DNA from 3 places in the Methylophilus luteus genome. Region 3 is predicted to be linked to each of the others. Evidence: riboswitches for the same ligand, from Rfam matches in the RefSeq annotation. Region 3 holds a riboswitch; each other region holds the start of a gene.
The links. Region 3 has a riboswitch for cobalamin ahead of nrdA (class 1a ribonucleoside-diphosphate reductase subunit alpha). Riboswitches for the same ligand answer to the same signal wherever they lie in the genome.
Positions count from the first base shown of each region.

Region 1: another riboswitch for cobalamin. It lies ahead of ACFQ1Z_RS10160 (TonB-dependent receptor); the one in region 3 lies ahead of nrdA (class 1a ribonucleoside-diphosphate reductase subunit alpha).
Region 2: another riboswitch for cobalamin. It lies ahead of ACFQ1Z_RS09305 (TonB-dependent receptor domain-containing protein); the one in region 3 lies ahead of nrdA (class 1a ribonucleoside-diphosphate reductase subunit alpha).

Region 1 is NZ_JBHTKB010000002.1:125,790-132,688, reverse strand. Features, by position in the region: gene ACFQ1Z_RS10160 (TonB-dependent receptor) at 230-2,323, opposite strand; cobalamin riboswitch at 2,521-2,749, opposite strand; gene ACFQ1Z_RS10155 (hypothetical protein) at 2,928-3,332, opposite strand; gene ACFQ1Z_RS10150 (ParA family protein) at 3,755-4,777, shown strand; gene ACFQ1Z_RS10145 (SIR2 family protein) at 4,764-5,636, shown strand; gene ACFQ1Z_RS10140 (hypothetical protein) at 5,665-6,261, opposite strand; gene ACFQ1Z_RS10135 (hypothetical protein) at 6,469-6,899, opposite strand, start outside.
Region 2 is NZ_JBHTKB010000001.1:1,957,175-1,964,073, reverse strand. Features, by position in the region: gene ACFQ1Z_RS09330 (cobalamin-binding protein) at 1-123, opposite strand, end outside; gene bluB (5,6-dimethylbenzimidazole synthase) at 120-788, opposite strand; gene ACFQ1Z_RS09320 (cobyrinate a,c-diamide synthase) at 785-2,038, opposite strand; gene cobO (cob(I)yrinic acid a,c-diamide adenosyltransferase) at 2,068-2,673, opposite strand; gene ACFQ1Z_RS09310 (hypothetical protein) at 2,689-3,258, opposite strand; gene ACFQ1Z_RS09305 (TonB-dependent receptor domain-containing protein) at 3,351-5,213, opposite strand; cobalamin riboswitch at 5,420-5,631, opposite strand; gene ACFQ1Z_RS09300 (hypothetical protein) at 5,722-5,958, shown strand; gene ACFQ1Z_RS09295 (cell division protein ZapA) at 5,962-6,264, shown strand; gene ACFQ1Z_RS09290 (DUF2237 family protein) at 6,573-6,899, opposite strand, start outside.
Region 3 is NZ_JBHTKB010000001.1:194,373-201,271, reverse strand. Features, by position in the region: gene ACFQ1Z_RS00850 (hypothetical protein) at 1-550, opposite strand, end outside; gene ACFQ1Z_RS00845 (hypothetical protein) at 826-1,035, shown strand; gene yfaE (class I ribonucleotide reductase maintenance protein YfaE) at 1,133-1,546, opposite strand; gene nrdB (class Ia ribonucleoside-diphosphate reductase subunit beta) at 1,652-2,785, opposite strand; gene nrdA (class 1a ribonucleoside-diphosphate reductase subunit alpha) at 2,982-5,261, opposite strand; cobalamin riboswitch at 5,385-5,607, opposite strand; gene ACFQ1Z_RS00825 (OmpP1/FadL family transporter) at 6,015-6,899, shown strand, end outside.

The DNA.
Region 1 (6,899 bases), on a different contig from region 3:
CGACATACTGATTTCCATAGGAATCAGTATGTCGGGTGAATTTATGAATAGTACACCGCAAAACAAAAAAGACCCAAGGCGTTAACCTTGAGTCTTTTTATAAATGGTGGCCGCTCTGCGTGACACACTGAAACCTCACCACCCTGATCAGGGTGCTACGATCTCAGAAAACCGCTTTGGTCGCTATAGATGCACATCGCATAAAGTAAATAACCGCATCGAATGACTTTTAGTACTTGAATTCGGCAGTCAACTCCAGTTGTCTGGGTGCACCGATAATTTGCTGCGTATTGCCGTAAGCCAATGCCGCGTAGAACTTATCCGTCAGGTTGCGTAAATTTGCCCGCACAGTGATCTGCCTGTTGATGTTCCAGGCCGCGCTCGCATCGTAAACGGTGTAACTGTCCATGGTGATTGCGTTGGCATTATCGGCATAACGCTTACCAACGTATCTGGCACCTACACCGGCTTCCCACTGAGGCTGCTGATAATATATCCAGGCATTGGCCACCCGTTCCGGGACATTAGACGGCGTGTTTCCTGCACGTGAGATACCGGCATTACCTTCTTTTAACTCGTCAAAACGAGCATCCAGTATGGCTAGGTTGAAGTCTGTGCGCCAATTCTCAACAGGGAACAGCGTGGTTGCAAACTCGATACCTCTTGAAGATTGCTTACCGCCCTGGATAGAGGTGGATGGGGTGACCGGGTCACGCGTGATAATGTCATCTTTGGCAATGTGATATAAGGCAAGGGTCATTTGACCTTTAGCGTCGGGCAGCAGGTGCTTGATGCCTATTTCTTCCTGACGCGACTTAGTCAGGTCGAACTGGGCGTTTGCCAGATTCAAACCTAACAAGTTAGTCACCGGGTCTGTGCCGCGGCTCATTTGCCCATACAAGGCAGTCTCTGGCGTCAAATCAAAGACAGCCCCTGCGCGCCAGGTTAACGGTGAGAAATCCTGATCAACATTGGCAGCGCCTCTGTAGTCTTTTCGATAGGTATCGATCAGGTCCTTACGCAATCCAACGATCAGCTTTAAGTGATCCGTCGCATTGAATGCATCCTCAACAAAGAAGGCTTGCTGCTTGAGATCAGCATCGTAGTTTTTCAATACCGCCGTCGTGCTTCTAAACTGGCCGGGGGAGAAATTATAAACAGGGACACTGTCTGTAGCGGTGTTGCCCGCATTGCTGCTATGCAGAAAATCGGTATGCGATATTTCCCAACCCGCGGCGATACGGTTCTGATGGCCGAACACCGCATCCACCGAGGCTAGCTCCATACGGTTGCCATACTGGGTCTGCTCATGCTCAATCGCTAAAAAACTGCTGCGGGTGACGCGGTTAGTCGTCGTATTCAACGCATAGTTTTCCGCGTTACGCCATTCCCTATCTGACTTGAACCAGTAGGTCTCATTCTTGAATTTTAATGAGGGAGTGATATCCCATTCCAGCTTGGCGCGTGCCCGTGTATCAATGAAATCCATTTCGTCATTGTCTACATTGAAATTGGCTTTGCGTAATGAGCGTGAAATCTTTCCATTCACTAGCGGCGAGCCATAGATGGCTGTCGGTGACTCTTCTGCATGGTCAAGTGTAAAACCAAGCCGTATATTTTCTGCAGGCGTGTATAGAAACGACGACATGATTTTTTTACTTTTATAATCGCCACGATCTATGTATCCATTACCACCTAGTGCAGAGGCGTCAATACGGAAAGCACCCACATCACCGATGGCACCTGACCCACCGACACCGGCACGATAAGCGCCGCGTGTTCCCAACCCGAATAAAGCTTCTAGCGACGTTTCCTTGCTGGCTTTTTTTCTCACACTATTGATCACGCCTCCTGCAGAACCATCACCAAATATGACCGAAGCAGGGCCGCGTAATACCTCAATTCTTTCGTAACCCCAGCTATCTGATGGATAGGTCAGCGTGCCCGCCCCTGTCACCAGGCGCACACCGTCTTCGGCTTGTGCGACGGAGTTGTTTCCTGTGAATCCACGGGATGAAAAGGATTGGCCATTGCCAGGGGTGCTGATATCAGTGATGCCGGTGGTACGGGTCACAGCTTCTTTGATGCTGATATCCCCACGTTGGCGTATGGTTTCGCTATCCACTGCTTCTACGCTTGCGGGTGTCTCTTTTGCGGTCAAACCCAATCGGCTTGCCGTGCTATTGGTTTTATTGAGATTGATTGCCGCCCTGGGTTCTGCAGGCGCTTTGACGACCACTTCGTCCAGCACATCATCAGTTGCGTATGCACTGCAGGAAAGCGCTGCCAGGATGGCCACGCTCAATACCTCTTGTTTAAACATGATTGTAATACTCCCTGAATACCATTCAAATTAACGCGACCTATCCGTCACGTACGTTGGTAATAGCAGGGTTCAAAAAGGGCAGCCTGATGCATGCCGGGGTACGACACAACTTAGCTGGTGTATGCGGTGTTATAGATATGTAAACGGTGAATTGACATTCACTTCTACTCAGGAGCACCCCGCCCTAATTCGAACTCTACGACTACACCAGGGCAGGTCTCCTGACTCTCGGGTCACTGTCTGTTCGCGGCCTTCCCAAGTGATGAACTCAGTGGCTAGATGTGCGAACAGGCTATCCGATTACAGTTGCGGGGGCAGTTCCGGAATGGTCTCGCAGTCATCTTGAGACGGCACCGGATTCCCTATTAATCTGCTTGGCTTTTTAAAGCATTGCCAAGCTGAACCATGGTGAGGCGAGTGTAAGTTTGTAGTACTCCACTGTCAATGCATATACACAAACTTACACCACGATGATGAAGCGGCTGCATGGATGATGCTTTACCTCACCCCAAAACAAAAAAGACCTAAGGCGTTAACCTTGGGTCTCTCAATAAATGGTGGCCCCTCTGTGAATCGGACAGCGCAAATTAAATTCAAATAATTATGTGCTTTTTGCTTGTTTAACTGACTTAAACCAAGCATTTGAAATCGGTAGAAACATATAAATAATTGCGACTGTTTGTAACGAAATCTGCAAACTACTAGCAAGCAGCACTACAACATTTCGATGGGCTTCTACAGGTAATAAAAGTAAAGCCGGATAAATGCCAATGACAAAGAAAACGGTAAAAATAATGCGCGCCCAGTTTCTACCAGTCCATATTTTATAGGCAAGAAACAACACAATTAAGACAGTGCAAACCAGTCCTATGATCGTAAACCGGATAGGAGCAATAGACGAAATATAGTCATAATCTATGCCAAGTTTGATGAAACTTAATGCAAGTGCAAAGATGATTAGAATGACTGCACGTTTAATGTAAGTCGGTTGATTCGTTGGATTCATTATTTTTCCTTTTTATAGTTATCAGAAATAAGTCAGCTGTTGATTGAAGGCAAAAGCATCATAGTCTAACTTAGTAAATCACCCCCCCAGTCGTTAAGCTTGGGTTTCTCACCCTGCTTTGTCCGCCAAAAGGCGAATCTGAGCATTAACTTAATCCACTTATACTTAATTCAGCGCCAATTCCCAGGCAAGCCAACATAACGGCCAATGATTGCCACTGGGATCATGGTCGATCAGCCAGCCTTGATTGTTTGGCTATGGCTCTAGCCGTGTGACTTAGTAGCGTTTTTAAGCTGCGCGAGGATGAATTGGGATAGTCAAACCAACCCTCAAACAGAAATCCACAACTTTGACTCGATTGTCAGTATCATTGAAATTATTCATCTAAATGAAAAGCCAAGTTGGTATTAAAGGAAAATTCTATGAAAGCAATATGCGTGTTCAACAACAAGGGTGGAGTGGGGAAAACTACTCTTATGTGTAATGTTGCAGCTTTCTTTGCCACACAAGGAAGAAAAATTCTAGTAGTGGATGCTGATCCGCAATGCAATGCGACAGCTTATATGTTGTCAGAAAATAAGCTCGATGAACTTTATGCAACCACAAAAGACTCAGGCACAATTAATGATCTTGTAGCTTCGCTAAAAAAATCAAAAGGCTATGCTTCCATTCCTATAGTTAGAAGTACGCAATTTGGTGTGGATATTGTTCCAGGTGATCCAAAATTCTCATTGGCTGAGGATTTTCTTTCTAAAGATTGGATTGAGTCGACAAGTGGTCAAGAACGCGGGCTTAAAACTACATTTTTTTTCAGAGCGCTCTTGGAATGGGCAAAACTACAAGCTTATGACTATGTTTTCTTTGACGTCGGCCCGTCCTTAGGTGCAATAAATCGAACAATTCTTTTATCCTGCGACTATTTTATTCTTCCCATGTCATCAGATATTTTTAGTTTGCGTGGTCTTCAGAATATTGAACTAGCAATCAGCACATGGAAACGTGGTCTTGAAAGAGGACTTGAATCGTTTATAGAGGAAAATGGATTTAACTATCATTTTGATGATGGCGCGGAACCAGCCAAACCTAATATTAAGTTTTTGGGGTATGTTAGCCAGCAGTACACAGCCAAAACTGTCAATGGCAAAAAACAACCGGTAAATGCCTACGAAAAAATAATCAAGAAAATCACTCCCGCCATTAATAAACATTTAGTTACCCCATTCAATTTGGGAAAAAAATTAGAGTACAAATTAGGGGAAATTCCATATCTCCAAAGCTTAGTACCAATGTCCCAGACAGCCTCTAAGCCAATCTTCTCTTTGAAATCGGCTGATGGCGTTGTAGGTGCACATTTTGAAAAAGTTAAGCAATTTGAAAACATAGTCAGCCAAATTTCTAACAATATCGAGTTGAATATCAGAGAGATTGAAAATGATCTGGGGTGAAAAAATTATTGATGACATTGCCAGAAGAAAAGCTGTAATTTTCTTTGGAGCAGGGGTATCAATGAACTCTTTAGGTAGAGATGGAGTTACTCGTCCTAAGTCATGGGTTCAATTTTTGAACGTTGCTGCAAATAGACTTCAACCAAAAGATAAAACCATTACAAAACAGTTGATCAAACAAAATGATTTATTAACGGCTTGTGAGGTAATACGTCGCGTTCTTGGAGACGAATTTATTGAGTTAGTCAAAGATGAGTTCCAAACCCCAGGTTATGGTCATACTAGGATTCATGAATTACTTTGGCTACTTGATCTTAGAATTAATATCACTCCAAATTTCGATAATATCTATGATTCGTATGTAAGCGCTGCAAGCCAAGGGACGATAAATATAAAAAATTACACTCAAGATGATATTGCAGACTCAATAAGAAGAAATGCTCCAGTTTTAATTAAATCACATGGAACCGTTACAGAACCAAATAATCTCATTTTCACCAGAGTGGATTATGCCAAAGCCAGGAATTCCCACAGAGATTTTTATGAGTTGCTAGACTCATTACTAAGAACACACACTTTTATTTTTATAGGGTGTGGCCTAGATGATCCAGATATTAGACTGTTGTTAGAGGATTATTGTTTTAGACATAAATATGCTCAAAAACATTACTTTGTCTTACCTTCTAAAAGGTATTCGACTTTAGTGAAGCAAGTATATGAGGACTCTTTAAAATTGAAGATTTTAGAGTACAAATATTCAGACACGACTCAGCATAGTAATTTATTGGAAGAATTGGAGCATTTAGTCACTTCTGTGAATCAAAAAAGAATTGAAATCTCCTTAACCCAACAATGGTGATGCGCTTTTATCGTTGTAATCTGATTGGTTATGGCTTAAGCCCTGCGACTATGAGGCAGGGTTTGAAATAAAGCGTTGGCGCTTTAACAGATGCAATTTCTAAATTGAATTGATGAGAAGGCTCATAGTCACCAACATACGTCAAAGCAATCTTGCCATTCCATTGAATTCTAAAGTTGTCAGTCCTTTCAATACGAAAAAATTTAATACAATGATCTACTACGGTATCGTGGCCTAACAGGTAAATCTGAAATGCTTTTGCATCATGGTCATTAAGGTCGCATGGCAAAGCATCTACACTAAGCTCTAATTCATTTAAAAAGTCCAATGAGTATTTGTCAATCTCGCAAACTTTAAAGCCCCCTTCGTGCCAATCAGTTGAAGAGATAGTGCATCGATGATAGTTGCCCCATACAATAGGCGCATTCCACTCCGACGGATAATCTAGATTTTCATCATCTTCAATATCCCGCTCTGCATAATAATCATCTGTTACCAAATGGAAGTGGAACCAGACCTCAGCGTCTATTATCTCTAATGTCCACTGAAAATCTTTAATCTTATGTCCTTCAGGCCAAGGGTTCCCTTGAAAGTAAATACGATTAGAACTTATTGAAGCGTTCATCTGATTAGAATTTGAGATTGTTATTCTTAATAGAAAGATATTAGCACCACAAAACAAAAAAGACCCAAGGCGTTAATCTTGAGTCAGTTTATAAATGGTGGCCCTTCTGTGAGTCGAACACAGCACTAGTTGTATTACAACTGCAATAAAGCATCAATTGAAGCTACGCGCTTACAGTAGTAGAAACAGAGGATGCCTCAGTGTAGCTTACTTTAACTTTAATGCATTCAATCGTGCTTTCGCTTTTACATCTCCACTTTTAGCCGCTTTGATAAGAAGCTCAGCAGCCTTATCTCTGTCACCCTCACCATTTCTTTCAAGGCGAATAAGAGCCGCATTGTATGCAGCAATTGGATTTGAAAGTTGTGCTGCTGTTTCAAATGAACTTAAAGCACTATCCGGGCAAAGAAAGAATATGTCCCACCCTGCACCTGCACGCATTATTCCATCCGAGTCTTTTACACTACGAGAGTAGCCTTCAGCATCTATGGGCCAACCAGCAACCATAGACACCATCACTTCTGTACCGGTTTTAATTTTATACTCTCCTTTACCCTTGCGCACTGAGAACGCTTGATGGGTCGTTCTAGCTGAACCGTCTTTAGCTAACCATAAAAAGCCATCCATTCCTGAAACAG
Region 2 (6,899 bases), 1.8 Mb from region 3:
GGCTATCGGTGGCCGGGTGGTGAATCCGGAAATACCTACGATGCGCTCCTGCTCACCGAGTAAATACAATACCTCTACTGTTTCCGTGGTCAGGCAGACTATGCGTTGCGGCCACTGTTTCATGGCTGCGGCTTATGCTGCCAGCCGTTTTCCATCAGCATGTCGGACAACGGTTTTTCCGTGGCCCAGCCTTGTTCCACCAGCATGGGCGATTTGTAAAAAGTATTCACATAACCCAGGCATAGAATGGCGACCGGTTTCGCATCGGCGGGCATGCCCAGCAGATCGGCCAGTGCCTGCGGATCAAACAGGCTGACCCAGCCCATGCCTATGCCTTCTGCCCGCGCCGCCAGCCACAGGTTCTGGATAGCACAGCTGACCGAGGCCAGGTCCATTTCTGGCAGGGTGCGGCGGCCAAAGATATATTTTTCGCGCTGGTCGCACAAAGTCGCCACCAGCAGCTCGCCGCAATCGAGTATGCCCTCTACCTTGAGCCGCATGAAATCGGCCATACGCGCCGTGTTTTCAAACTCGCCTATCGCCTGGGCGGTCTTCTTGCGTTCTTCATCCACCAAGGCATGCATGCGTTTGCGCAGGCCGGCATCTGAGATACGGATAAAGCGCCAAGGTTGCATCAGGCCTACGCTGGGCGCCTGGTGTGCGGCCTGCAACAGTTTTTGCAATAACTCCGGCGCGATAGGCGTAGGCAGAAAATGCCGCATATCGCGTCGCTCGGCGATCACCTTGTAAATGGCCGCCTTGTCTTGATCAGAATAAGCAAAACTCATGGCAGGAAGAAACTGGCGGCCAGGGCCGGGTTAGACGGGAAATAAAAATGCAGAAAACTGGCGGTGATGTTGTGCTGGCGGTAGATCGCTTCGCCCGTGCCATATCGGCCTTTGCCATGGGCGATCACCGGCAGATCAGTCTCAAAACGCCCATAATGAAAAGTATGTGCGCCTATGGTGCCAGTGCCATTTTCAGTAGGCAAAGTCGCCTGTTGCGTGCCCAGGCCTTGCCGTTTGCTCTCAATGTTGCCGTGACCTTTTAATAAGCCAAAGACCGGCCGGCCATCCAGACTTTCACCTGATGCCAGCATGCCACCACACTCTGCCAGCATGGGTATGCCAGCTGCCGCTGCCGCCTGCATGCTGTCGCACATGCCGGTATTGTTTCCGATTTTTTCCAGATGCAATTCCGGGTAACCGCCGGGCAGCCAGTAGGCATCGGCCACAGGTAATTGTGCATCTGTTAATGGCGAGAAGAAGGTAATGCTTGCACCCAAGGTTTGCAGCAGGTCCAGGTTAGCCTGGTAGATAAAACAGAAGGCAGCATCTTTAGCGACGGCAATTGTTTTGCCTTGCAGGAGTCGCTCGGAAGAATCGTTTTTTGGGGGATCAAAACTTACCGTGGGCGGTAGCGGGATTTCTTGCCCTAATAATTGCGCAGCGGCTTCTATGCGCTGATCGATATCGTTGATCTCCTGTGCCAGATGTAAACCCAGATGGCGTTCAGGCAGGCTTAATTGAGCGTTATGTGGCATAGCACCTAGCCACGGAATATCGGCCGGCAATGCTTCTTTGATCATGCGCGCATGGCCTTCACTACCTACCTGGTTGGCAATCACGCCTGCGCGTTGCAGGCTAGGGCGGAAAGCGTATAAGCCATACGCCAGCGCTGCAAACGTTTGCGCCATGGCTTTGGCGTTGACTACCAGCGCGACCGGAATGCCGAACCGCTCGGCGATATCGGCGCAGGAAGGGTTGCCGTCATAGAGCCCCATCACGCCTTCCAGCAGCAGCACATCATTTTCCTGCGCGGCCTTGTAAAGTAAACGACGCGCATCGTCTTCGCCACACATGCCTAAATCAAGGTTGTAGACCGGCTTGCCGCTGGCGACTTCCAGTATCATGCCGTCGATAAAATCCGGCCCACATTTGAATGCCTGCACGCGCAAACCACGCTTGCGGTAAGCGCGCGCCAGAGCGGCGGTGGTCATGGTTTTGCCCTGGCCGGATGCCGGTGCTGCCATCAGCATGGCATGACAGCTTGCTACAGCCGCTTGCGTCACAGATCTATTCCAGCCTGTGCCTTGATACCGGCACGCCAGGCATGCTTGACGTCCATCAGCTCACTCACGGTGTCGGCAGCGTTACGCAACGCTTCGGAAGCGCCACGGCCGGTGATGACCACATGCTGCATGGGCGGGCGGTTGACAATGGCATCCAGCACCATTTGCTCATCGAGGTAGCCATATTTGAAAGTGTAGGTGAGTTCGTCGAGCACGACGAGCTGGATAGCCGGGTCTTGCAGCATGCCGGCGACGATCTGCCAGCCGCGCATGGCGGTTTCGGTATCACGCTGTCTGTCCTGGGTGTTCCAGGTAAAGCCTTCGCCGAGTACATGCCAGCTGACTGCCGGATGCTGGCGGAAAAAGGCTTCTTCGCCGGTATCAGACCTGCCCTTGATAAACTGGGCGACGCCTACCCGCATGCCGTGACCAAGTGAGCGGGCCACCATGCCAAAAGCAGAAGAACTTTTGCCTTTGCCGTTGCCGGTGAGTATGAGTAGCAGGCCTTTTTCTATTTTGGCCTGTTCTATCTTTTCATCAATGACCGCCTTTTTTCTTATCATGCGCGCCTTGTGGCGGCTGTCGCGGTCATTGGTTTCCATCATGGTGCCTAAGAATTATGCTTTTTCGTGAACAGAGCGTTTGGCCAGGCCAAATGCCACGTGTGCGATCAGTGCGACTACTACCCAGAACGCGATCGCTTCCAGTTGTTTTGGATAGTATTTCACCACACGCGCGCCAAACTCAACCAGGGTAGGGTTGGCATAACGGCCGCCAAAGAAATAGAAACCACCGCTGGAGAACAGCTCGGCAATGGCCGAAGCAACGACCACCACCCCAGCCAGCTTGAACAGGCTGCTGAACTCCCAGCTGGTATTGTCTGCCGTCCAGCGGCCAGCCAGCCACATGGTGCCATAGGCTGGCAGTAAAAAGCCGTAAGCCGGTGTCACGCAGAAATTGCTGACGCCACCCCAGGTCACCGCTGCCAGATCGAGCCCGGCACACAAAGCCAGCAGGGCGACAAACATAATGGTGGAACGCAGGTAGTAACCGGCAATAAAGAAAGCCGCGTATGAAGCGCTAGGCAGGAAATCGATAGAAGCGAAATGATGACCGCGCGTGACGATGACCATCAGTGCAATGACAAATGCGATTGCCAGAGATTGAGTTGAAATTTTACGTGGCATGCCAACGACTCCCAAATTTTATTAAATTAGCCAGGGGTGAATTTTAGCCCAATTCCATCTGGCTTGGTCAAAATCCACCGCTTATTCAGTGCCTAGTGCATGTCATAGTTCAGGCTGAAAAACACATTCGCACCCATGGTGTTGTAATCAACCGTGGAGTTGACTGCTGCCAGCACATAATCTTTGTCCAGAATATTATTGGCGCGGGCTTGCAGTCGCCAGTTTTGATTCAACTGATATCCAAGTGTTGAGTTGAGCAGGGCGTAGCCACCTAATGCAAGGCGGTTAGCGGCATCGTTGTAGCGTTGTGAGGACGCAGTCAATTCTGTAGTCCAATTCCAATCACCAGTTTTGTATTGCAATACCAGATTGCCATAACGTTGGGCGCGTCTAACCAGTAAATTGTCTGTGCCATCGACTCTAGGGGATTGCACCGTCAGGTTGCCGGACAATAACCAGCTTTCATTTAAAACCAGGCTACTTTCAAAAGTCACCCCTTGAATTTCAATTTTTCCTGCATTCACTGCACAGTTTGGAAAGCCCACCGGGCAACCTGAGGTTAAGGTTTGAATGAAGTTGCGGATATGGTTATCAAACAGGGTGACTTTGGCCTGTAAAGCTTCACCCTGGTAACGAAGGCTGGCTTCCAGATTGTCTGCTTTCTCGGCAGCCAAGTTCGGATTGCCGAAGTTCACCGCATACAATTGATTGAATGTAGGTGCACGGAAGGATGATCCGTATTGTGCCGTTACCCGCCAGGCTGGCGTGAGTGCATAACCATAGCCTAGGCCACCAGTGGTGTAATTGCCAAACTGGCTGTTATGGTCTTCTCTCAAAGATAACTGGGCACTATGGTTGTCAAAGTTGCCGGTATAACCCAGGACGAAAGCATCATTGCTTCTGCCTCTGTCCAGTGTTTGCCTGCCGATAGTCTTTGTCAGTACATCCTGTTCAAGCCGGTCATAAGCAAACATGATGGTGCCATTCGAGAGTTGGTAATCATGTTGCCAGGAAATCTGGTGCTGCTCGGTTTCAATATTACTATTGGCTGTTGCGCCAGTTGCTGCGCTGACGGTATATGACTGATCGCGACCATTGTTATATTGCAAGGTACTCTTCCAGCGTTCGGTCAGTGCGTTCTTCAGCGTGACCCCATAACCTTGCTGGTAGCGGTTTTGATGGTTGCCAACATAACCATTGTCATATTCGCTACGGCCATCGCTCTCCAGGTAGTTCAGTCCCAGAGTATGTCCTGGAGCAAACTCCAGATTGGCATAAGCTGATCCACTGAAATTTTGGTAGCCGTCACGGTCTTTGTCCACATTTAATGGCGGGTGTTTTTTTGCGCTGATGCCACGGGTGTCATAGCTGCTGATTTGTGCGCCTAATTTCAATGCTTTGTAAGTGGTATCGATCCCGGCATTGCCTGTGTAAGTATCATAGCTGCCAGCACCAACTGTACCGTAAATATGTGTTTTATTACCGCTGCCACGTTTCGTGAAGATCTGGATCACGCCACCAATCGCATCGGAGCCATACAGGCTAGATGCTGGGCTGCGCAAGATTTCAATGCGGTCAATCAATGCAAGGGGAATATTCTCAAAAGCTGTAGTGCCAGTAGTGCCGGAGTTAATACGCACGCCGTCGACCAGTACAATCAGCTGATTATCGTTGGTGCCACGTAAGGTGATATTGCTGCTAGTGCCCATGCCACCATTGCTGTAACTTTGTACGCCAGGTTGCAGCCTGAGTAGGTCGGCCAGAGAGCCACCTTGTAGCCGGTTGATTTCTTCGCTATCGATGACGGTGATATCACCGGTGACGGTTTTGGTGGATTGCGAGGTCCTGCTGGCGGTGACCACGACTTCGTCCAGGTTTGGTGTCGCCAGCGTTTCTGCGGCTAAGGTGTTGATAGGCAAAGCTGCCATCAGCCCCAGTAACGTAATTTTTTTCATAGAATCTTCTGCTGCGTGTGAAGATTTGAATACTGTAGTGACTACACTGAATGGAAGTTTCTTTTTCATTATCTTATCCCTGGTGCATATGCGACCCCGCATATGGGTTATTGGGCGATACCAGGGGTAAGGGACAATGGATTTAGCGTTGCTATGGCTAGCAAGATTAGAAATACACTATCAGACACCGTCACCCCGCGGTATTGCAAATGGTTAGTTGTGAGGCCGGTCTCCGGGCTTGCAAGTTTTGATCTATCGCCTTCCCGAGTGTGTACTCAGTGGCTTATTGATAGACCCGCACTTGCTTACCGTTGCGGGGGCAGCACAGGCATTGCGAATGTGAATTCACGCACCTGTTTCCCAGTTTCACTCCGTCTGCAAGAACACAGCGCGAAGCACCTGACAACTGGCGCTCATTTTAGTTGAAAGTGCCTGCTTTTGCGAGCAAACATTGAGCGCGGATTCAAGTTGAAATCTTTAATTTACTTTGAAAAACTACGCTTAGCTATTGACCACAATCATTTTTTTCATTGATAATGGTTCGATGGATGCTGATCTGAAAAGTTTGGAAGAGCGTGTGGCGAAGTTAATTGCGCTGTGTCATCACTTGCGTGAGGACAATGGCCAGTTGCGTCAGGAGGTGACGAAACTGCACCAGGAGTCGCAATCGCTCAAGCTGAATATGACTCAAGCCAGCGTGCAGTTAGAAAAATTATTGTCTGCACTGCCACAGGAAGGACAATAAGCAATGGCTAAACAACCGATCGATATTGAAATCATGGGCCGTGCCTTCAGTGTGACTTGTACTGACGAAGAGCGCGATGTGATCGTGCAGGCGGTAGGCTACCTGGATGGTAAAATGCGCGAGATCCGCGATGCGGGCAAAATGGTCAGTGTAGAACGCATTGCCATCATGGCGGCACTGAATATCACGCATGAATTATTGAATACCCGCAGTGATGGCGTGGATGTGGGCGATGTGAAAAAACGCATCACCACCATGCAACAGCAAATGGATGAAGTGTTATCCAGTCAACATAAATTGTTGTAATCCTCTTAACTTCATAAAATATTCACCGTCAATAGCAGTAATTGGCGTATCATTTTTTATACGGTGTGCTTTTAAGAAGGTGTATTAAGGCGTTGCCTGGGTCTAAATTCCTTGAACTAGTCTTTGTTATAGGTTTCGGCTCATCAGGTGCTGTGCGATCGCACTAAGTTGGGATATCTTTTAAGACTCCCTTGGCGTGTGAACCTAATGTACCTTAGGCTGTTACCACCTGAACTTTTTGGTTCAGGATTATGGCTCAGGTAACCCCTTAATACACCTTCTCAAAAGCACATTTTCTTTCTGCCAGCCTATCTCAGGGCGTGGTACATCAGGTCAGCCAGGCTGACGACTTCCAGACAGCTCTCATCGCAAGATTCCAGTACCACAGGTGGTGCATAGCCGGCTTCACTGGCTTCCAGCCAGCGCCGTGCACATACGCACCAGCGGTCGCCGGCATGCAGTCCGGGGAAACCATAGTCCGGGATAGGGGTAGACAGGTCATTGCCCTGCGCGGTAGAAAACGCCAGAAACTCATCTGTCATTTCTGCACATATGGTATGCCTGCCGCTGTCTTCAGGATGAAAGCCGCAACAGCCATCACGCATAAAACCGGTGACAGGATAAGTGCTGCAAGG
Region 3 (6,899 bases):
TATCAGCTTTTTCAGATACAAGAATTAATCCTGTTTTATTAGTTTTAGCATAGTCCAAATAAAGCATTTCAAGTTGCTGGCGAATGGACATTGGGGTTTGTCCAGTATTTAAGGTGAGCATTCTGTACAAAACGCCAACCCGATTAAGATTTACATAAATTTCGCATCTAATTCTTCGGGATAAAAACTCCTGCAATACGCCTTGATCCTCCTCACTTCTTTCCAATTCATTTTTTAGATCAATCATGGTGTTAGTACGCTGAAGTCCATCTAAAATCAGAATTTTTCCCTTGTGCTTCGACATTGTATTAGCCAAATCACCATCCATCTCTACAGGCAATGCTAAAACTAAGGCTGGTAAGACACATCCTGTTTTTAAATCTTCTTTTAATAATGCGTATACTGATTTGGATCCACTTACTCGCCGTCTTTGATATTCATTATTTTCCAACGCTGCTATTGCAAACTCCAAGTACTCACTGTTACTCATTTCCACCAAGTAATTGTCACACTCAACCCTACCATCGAAAATTTTTGATTTGATTTCCATTTGCAATTTAGTCCTTAAAATTTAATTTCATAATAATCTAATTTGAATCAATTATCGATTTATGTTCGGATTTAAGTCTCTGCGATGAATCATTAATTAAGTATACTTACCTCTGAAACCGAAGTTAATTTATGCAAAACACCCATTAAAGTATTGAATTGACTAGCAAAACAGTATCTTTACGGTGTATACATACACAAAATTGTCTGTTAATGTAGCAATTATCAGAATAATTACGGTGTTTTACACCGAATAATACTCGGGGTGTTTATTTAATGATGGACATATCAGGAAAGTATTTGTACACCATACGCAGTGCGAATGGGGTGCTGGTTGAGAATTTGCAGGTGTATGGAAAGTCGCGCACTGAGGCGGATGACAAGATCCGCCAGATGTACTGGCGTTGCGAGATCATCAGTTGCGATATTGTGAAAGATTTGAAAGCACGTGCACCACATATAAAAATGCAGTGGGTACGCCCCTAACATGGGGAGGATAGGTTGGCGTTAAGAACCAGCCCTGATTGCGAACTCTAAAGGCGCTTGTTGATACAAGCGCTTTTTTTATTGGCTAACTACCCGATCAGAACAGTGACAGGTTTTTTGCCAGATTGGCTGACTTGTTGCTCTTGCGTCTGGCGGCTTTCTTTTTAGCCATGGGTTTGGTTGGCGGGTCTGGCAGGTCGAACAGGGATTGCTGTGCTGCGAACATATCGTCCTGGGTTTGCGGTGCCAGTAGTTCTGGCCGCAATTCACAATCAATGCGGATATCTGATTTGGGTACGCAGCAGCAAGGCAGGATCTCGTCGGCACCGATAAAGGCTAGCGGCTGTTCAAGGTATTCTACTTCGCCCGCCAGCAGGCGCACGCGGCAGCCACCGCAATAACCGCTGCGGCATTGGTATTCTACTTCGTGCCCGGTACGTTCCAGGCCTTCGAGCAGGGTTTCCTGCGGGATCAGGTTAAAGCGGATGTGCTGGCTTTGTACTACGCTCACGTGGGGTGTTGCTCACTTAAAAACTGAAGTTTATATAAGTGAGCGGGCGGGATAAAGTGCAAGCTGCCATTTTTGCCCGCCGCCACTGAGTCAGTGTTTGCACACTTATAGTTCAAAGTCGTTAAGATCATCTGCCGACATTTCAGAATCGATCTGGCCGATCAGGTATGAGCTGAGTTCTACCTCTTGCGGGGCGACCTGCACGGTGTCGGATGATAGCCAGGTGTTGATCCATGGGATAGGGTTACTTTTGGCGTTGGGGAAGGCAGGTGCCAGGCCCACCGAAGCCATGCGGCTGTTGGTGATGTATTCGACATACTGGCAGAGGATGTCTTTGTTGAGGCCTATCATGGAGCCATCTTTAAACAGGTATTCTGCCCATTGTTTTTCCTGCTCGGCGGCAGTTTTGAACATCTCGAAGCATTCTTGCTGCAACTCGGCGGCAATCTGGGCGAACTCGGGGTCGTCCTGGCCTGAACGCATGATATTGAGCATGTGCTGGGTGCCGGTGAGGTGCAGGGCTTCGTCACGCGCGATCAGGCGGATGATCTTGGCGTTGCCTTCCATCACCTTGCGCTCGGCAAAGGCGAATGAGCAGGCAAAGCTGACATAAAAGCGAATCGCTTCGAGGATATTGACATTCATCAGGCAGCGGTAGAGCAGCTTTTTCAGCTCGCGTTTGTTGACCACTTTGCTCTCGCCATTGATGATGTGGTCGCCCTCGCCCAGCTGCGAATACAGCATGGTCTGGTGTATCAGCTCATCATAATAATGGGCGATATCCGACGCGCGGGCGGTGATGTTGTCATTGCGCACGATGTCATCAAAAATGATGGAAGGGTCATTGACGATGTTGCGGATGATATGGGTGTATGAGCGCGAGTGTATGGTCTCGGAAAACGCCCAGGTTTCTATCCAGGTTTCTATCTCTGGCAATGACACCAGTGGCAGCAAGGCCACGTTGGGGCTACGGCCCTGGATGGAGTCCAGCAGGGTCTGGTATTTGAGGTTGCTGATGAAAATATGCTTTTCATGCTCGGGCAGGTTCTGGTAATCAGAACGGTCCTGCGATACATCCACCTCTTCAGGACGCCAGAAGAATGACAGTTGTTTTTCGATCAGCTTTTCGAATACCGGGTATTTTTGCTGGTCGTAGCGCGCCACGTTGACGGGCTGGCCGAAAAACATCGGTTCTTTTAACTGTTCGTTGTCTATCTTGGTAAAGATGCTATAGGCCATGGCCGTGTTCCCTGAGTGATAAATGGCTGCGCGGGAGAATTGCGGCGTTGCGCGGTACTCAAAATCCTCATGTACTTATGTGTACACTGCGGTTTTTGCGCTCCGTGCGCCTTGCACTTCATCCCGCTCGCTCATTTATGCTTAATCTTGTTTCAATCAACCTTTGACCCACCGTATATATGGTGGGTTTTACTGCTTAAATCTTGCAAGCGCCGCTGGCACAACCATCATCCTCCGCCTCAGTACCACCTTCAGTCGCACCATCGCGGGTGTTGTGGTAGTACAGCGTTTTAATGCCCAGCTTGTACACCTGCAGCAAGTCTTTCAACAGTTGCTTCATAGGCACACGGCCACCTTCAAAACGGGTCGGGTCATAGTTGGTGTTGGCAGAGATCGATTGATCGACAAACTTCTGCATGATGCCCACCAGCTTGAGGTAACCCTCATTGTTAGGCATTTTCCACAGCAACTGGTACTGGTCACGCAGGCGGTCTATCTCTGGCACTACCTGGCGCAGGATGCCGTCTTTAGACTGCTTGACCGAGACCAGGCCACGTGGCGGCTCGATACCGTTGGTGGCATTGGCGATCTGGCTGGAAGTCTCTGATGGCATCAAGGCAGTCAGGGTGGAGTTGCGCAGGCCGTCTTTCTGGATCTCGGTACGCAGGCTTTCCCAATCCAGCAGCAATGGTTCGCTGCACACGGCGTCCAGGTCTTTCTTGTAGGTATCTATAGGCAATATGCCTTTGGCGTAGGTGGTTTCCTGGAAGGCACCACACGGGCCGAACTCGCGTGACAGCTGTACCGATGCCTTGAGCAGGTAGAACTGGATCGCCTCAAACGTGCGGTGTGTCAGGCCCAGCGCTTCGTCGCTGGTGTAGTTGGTGCCGTTTTTCGCCAGGTAATAGGCATAGTTGATCACGCCCACGCCCAGTGAACGGCGTTTGTCGGTGGCGTTGAGCGCGGCTTTCACCGGGTAATCCTGGTATTCGAGCAAGGCATCGAGTGCACGCACCACCAGGTCAGCCAGGCCTTCCAGCTCGTCCAGTGACTCCAGCGCACCCAGGTTGAATGCAGACAAGGTACAAAGCGCGATCTCGCCCTCGGTATCGTTGATGTCATTCAGGGCATTGGTCGGCAGTGCGATCTCCATACACAAGTTGGATTGGCGCACCGGTGCCACTGCCGGGTCAAACGGGCTGTGCGTGTTGCAATGGTCTACGTTCTGGATGTAGATACGGCCGGTACCGGCACGTTCCTGCATCATCAGCGAGAACAGCTCAACCGCTGGCAGCGTGCGTTTGCGTATGCTGTCATCGGCTTCGTACTGGGTATACAGGCGCTCGAACTCATCCTGGTCGGCAAAGAAGGCGTCGTATAGCCCAGGCACATCATGCGGCGAGAACAAGGTGATGTTCTGGCTCTTGATCAGGCGCTGGTACATCAGGCGGTTGATCTGCACACCGTAATCGAGGTGGCGCACGCGGTTTTCTTCTACACCGCGGTTGTTTTTCAGCACTAGCAGCGATTCGACTTCAAGGTGCCACAGCGGGTAGAACAATGTCGCTGCACCACCACGCACACCGCCCTGCGAGCAGGACTTCACGGCAGACTGGAACAATTTGTAGAACGGCAGGCAACCGGTATGCTGCGCTTCGCCGCCACGGATCTCACTGCCCAGCGCGCGGATACGGCCGGCGTTCACACCTATGCCTGCACGTTGTGACACATATTTGACGATGGCGCTGGTGGTGGCGTTGATACTATCCAGGCTATCACCACACTCTATCAGCACGCAGGAGCTGAACTGGCGCGTAGGGGTGCGCACACCAGACATGATAGGCGTAGGCAGCGAGATCTTGAAGGTAGATACCGCGTCATAAAAACGCCTGATCAGGTCCAGGCGCACCTGGCCTTTGTAGTTGGCAAACAAACACATGGCCACCAGGATGTACAGGAACTGCGGGCTCTCGTAGATCTTTTTGGTGACGCGGTTCTGCACCAGGTATTTACCTTCGAGCTGCTTGACCGCCGCATAGGAGAAGTTCATATCGCGCCAGTGGTCTATATAGCCATTCAGCACATCAAACTCTTCACGGTTGTAATCGCGCAGCAGGTGCTGGTCGTATTTGCCCAGTGCTGTCAGATTGGTGACATGGTCAAACAGATGCGGCGGCTCAAACTGGCCGTAGGCGATCTTGCGCAGGTGAAAGATAGACAGGCGTGCTGACAAGTACTGATAATCCGGCGTTTCTTCCGAGATCAGGTCAGCAGCTGACTTGATGATGGTCTCATGGATATCATCCGTGCGTATGCCATCGTAAAACTGAATATGGGAGCGCAACTCCACCTGCGACACCGACACATTGTTCAGGCCCTGTGCTGCCCAGTCAATCACGCGGTGGATCTTGTCGAGATTGATAGGTTCCTTGCGGCCATCACGTTTGGTGGCTTGCATGGATTCGTATTGTGACATTGATGGCTCCCAATTCTGGCAGCGGGGGTTCAAGCTAAGACGCAAACGCAAACATGGCAGACCGCAAACCGGTCTCATGCACTATGCATTGCAAAGCCGAGGACACCCCGCCTCAAACGTTAACAAGTAAAAAAACTGACGGTCGGTCTCCTGGCTCTCAGGTCATGATTATTTGCACTCGCCTTCCCGAATTTCTTCAGTGGCTGCTAGTGTTGGCAAACAACTCGCTGATCACAGTTGCGGGGGCAGCTCTGGCTTGGTGAGCGCTAGGCGGTTTCACGCACCAGATTCCCTTTTAAATGCCGAAGAAGTGTTTCTTCTGCAAACCGTATGGATGCGACTATAAAACAATATCTATGGCTTTTCAATCAGACAAAACACAAGATATAGTTATAAAGTCATCTCAAAATCGTCAACTAGTTGTTTCTATTAGGAATATATTTTTAAGATTTTTTTTAATAAAAAGTTGCGAAAATGCATTGCATTTTTAATTGAATTGCGCATAGCTTTGTTACAAAGCTGTAACATCTTGATCAGCCTGGATAAAAACAAAAACGGCCTGAAAAAGCAAACACAAGTATGCGGGCGCCTTAACCAATACTAATCACCGCCAGCACAGACAAAATCTGCGCAACTTAGCTGTGGGCATTTTCATTGCCGCATAAATACCATGTAATTACTGCTCTATTATTGCGACTGAGCGGTGCCAGATTATGCGAAACTGCTTTTAATGCAATAAAACCGAAACTCGTTATGACTTCCTGCTCCTACTCCGCAATCCGCCTAGCAACTGCCCTGACTTTGGCTTTCACCAGTACTGCACATGCCACCAACGGCATCAACCTGATCGGCTTTGGTGCCGAATCCAGCCTGATGGCCGGTGCCGACGTGGCGGTAGCGCGCGACACCAGCGCGCTCAACACCAACCCGGCCGGGCTGACCCAGATCAAGGCACCGCTGCTGGATATGTTCGGCTCGGTGCTACGCACCACCGACCTGGTGCATAAAGACCCCCGCAACGAAGAACATGCATCCAACCGCTACACCTTTCTCGGCGGTGGCGGCTATGCGCGGCCACTGGAAGATACCTCCTGCACGGCAGGCATAGGTTTCTTCGCCCAAGGCGGCGCGGGTGGTGTGTTCGATAAGATACGCACGCCGTTTGGCAATCGCGATGATTTATCCTCGCTGTTCGGCATCGCCAAGGTCATCCCCGGCATAGGCTGCCAGGTGAATGAAAAACTCTCTTTAGGTGCCAGCCTGAATATCGTTTATGCCAGCATAGAACAGGATTTCTTTGCCAACACCTCGTTTGGTGGTCTGGCCGGGTTTTCCGGTTATAAGCTCGAAGATGCTTCAGCACTGCGTACCGGTTTTAAATTAGGCATGCAATATCGCGTCACCCCCACGCTAACCCTGGCGGCCACTTATACAGAAAAAACCGAGTTGCCTATGACCGGTGGCACACTGGTTGCCGACTACACCAGTGCCGGATTGGGCCAGGTGAAATACTCAGACGCCTCAGTCAAAGGCTTTGCTCTGCCACGCGAAGTGGCTGTAGGCCTGGCATTCAAGCCAGCAGATGCCTGGTTGCTGTCATTCAAGCTCAACTGGATGAACTGGGACGATGCCATCAAC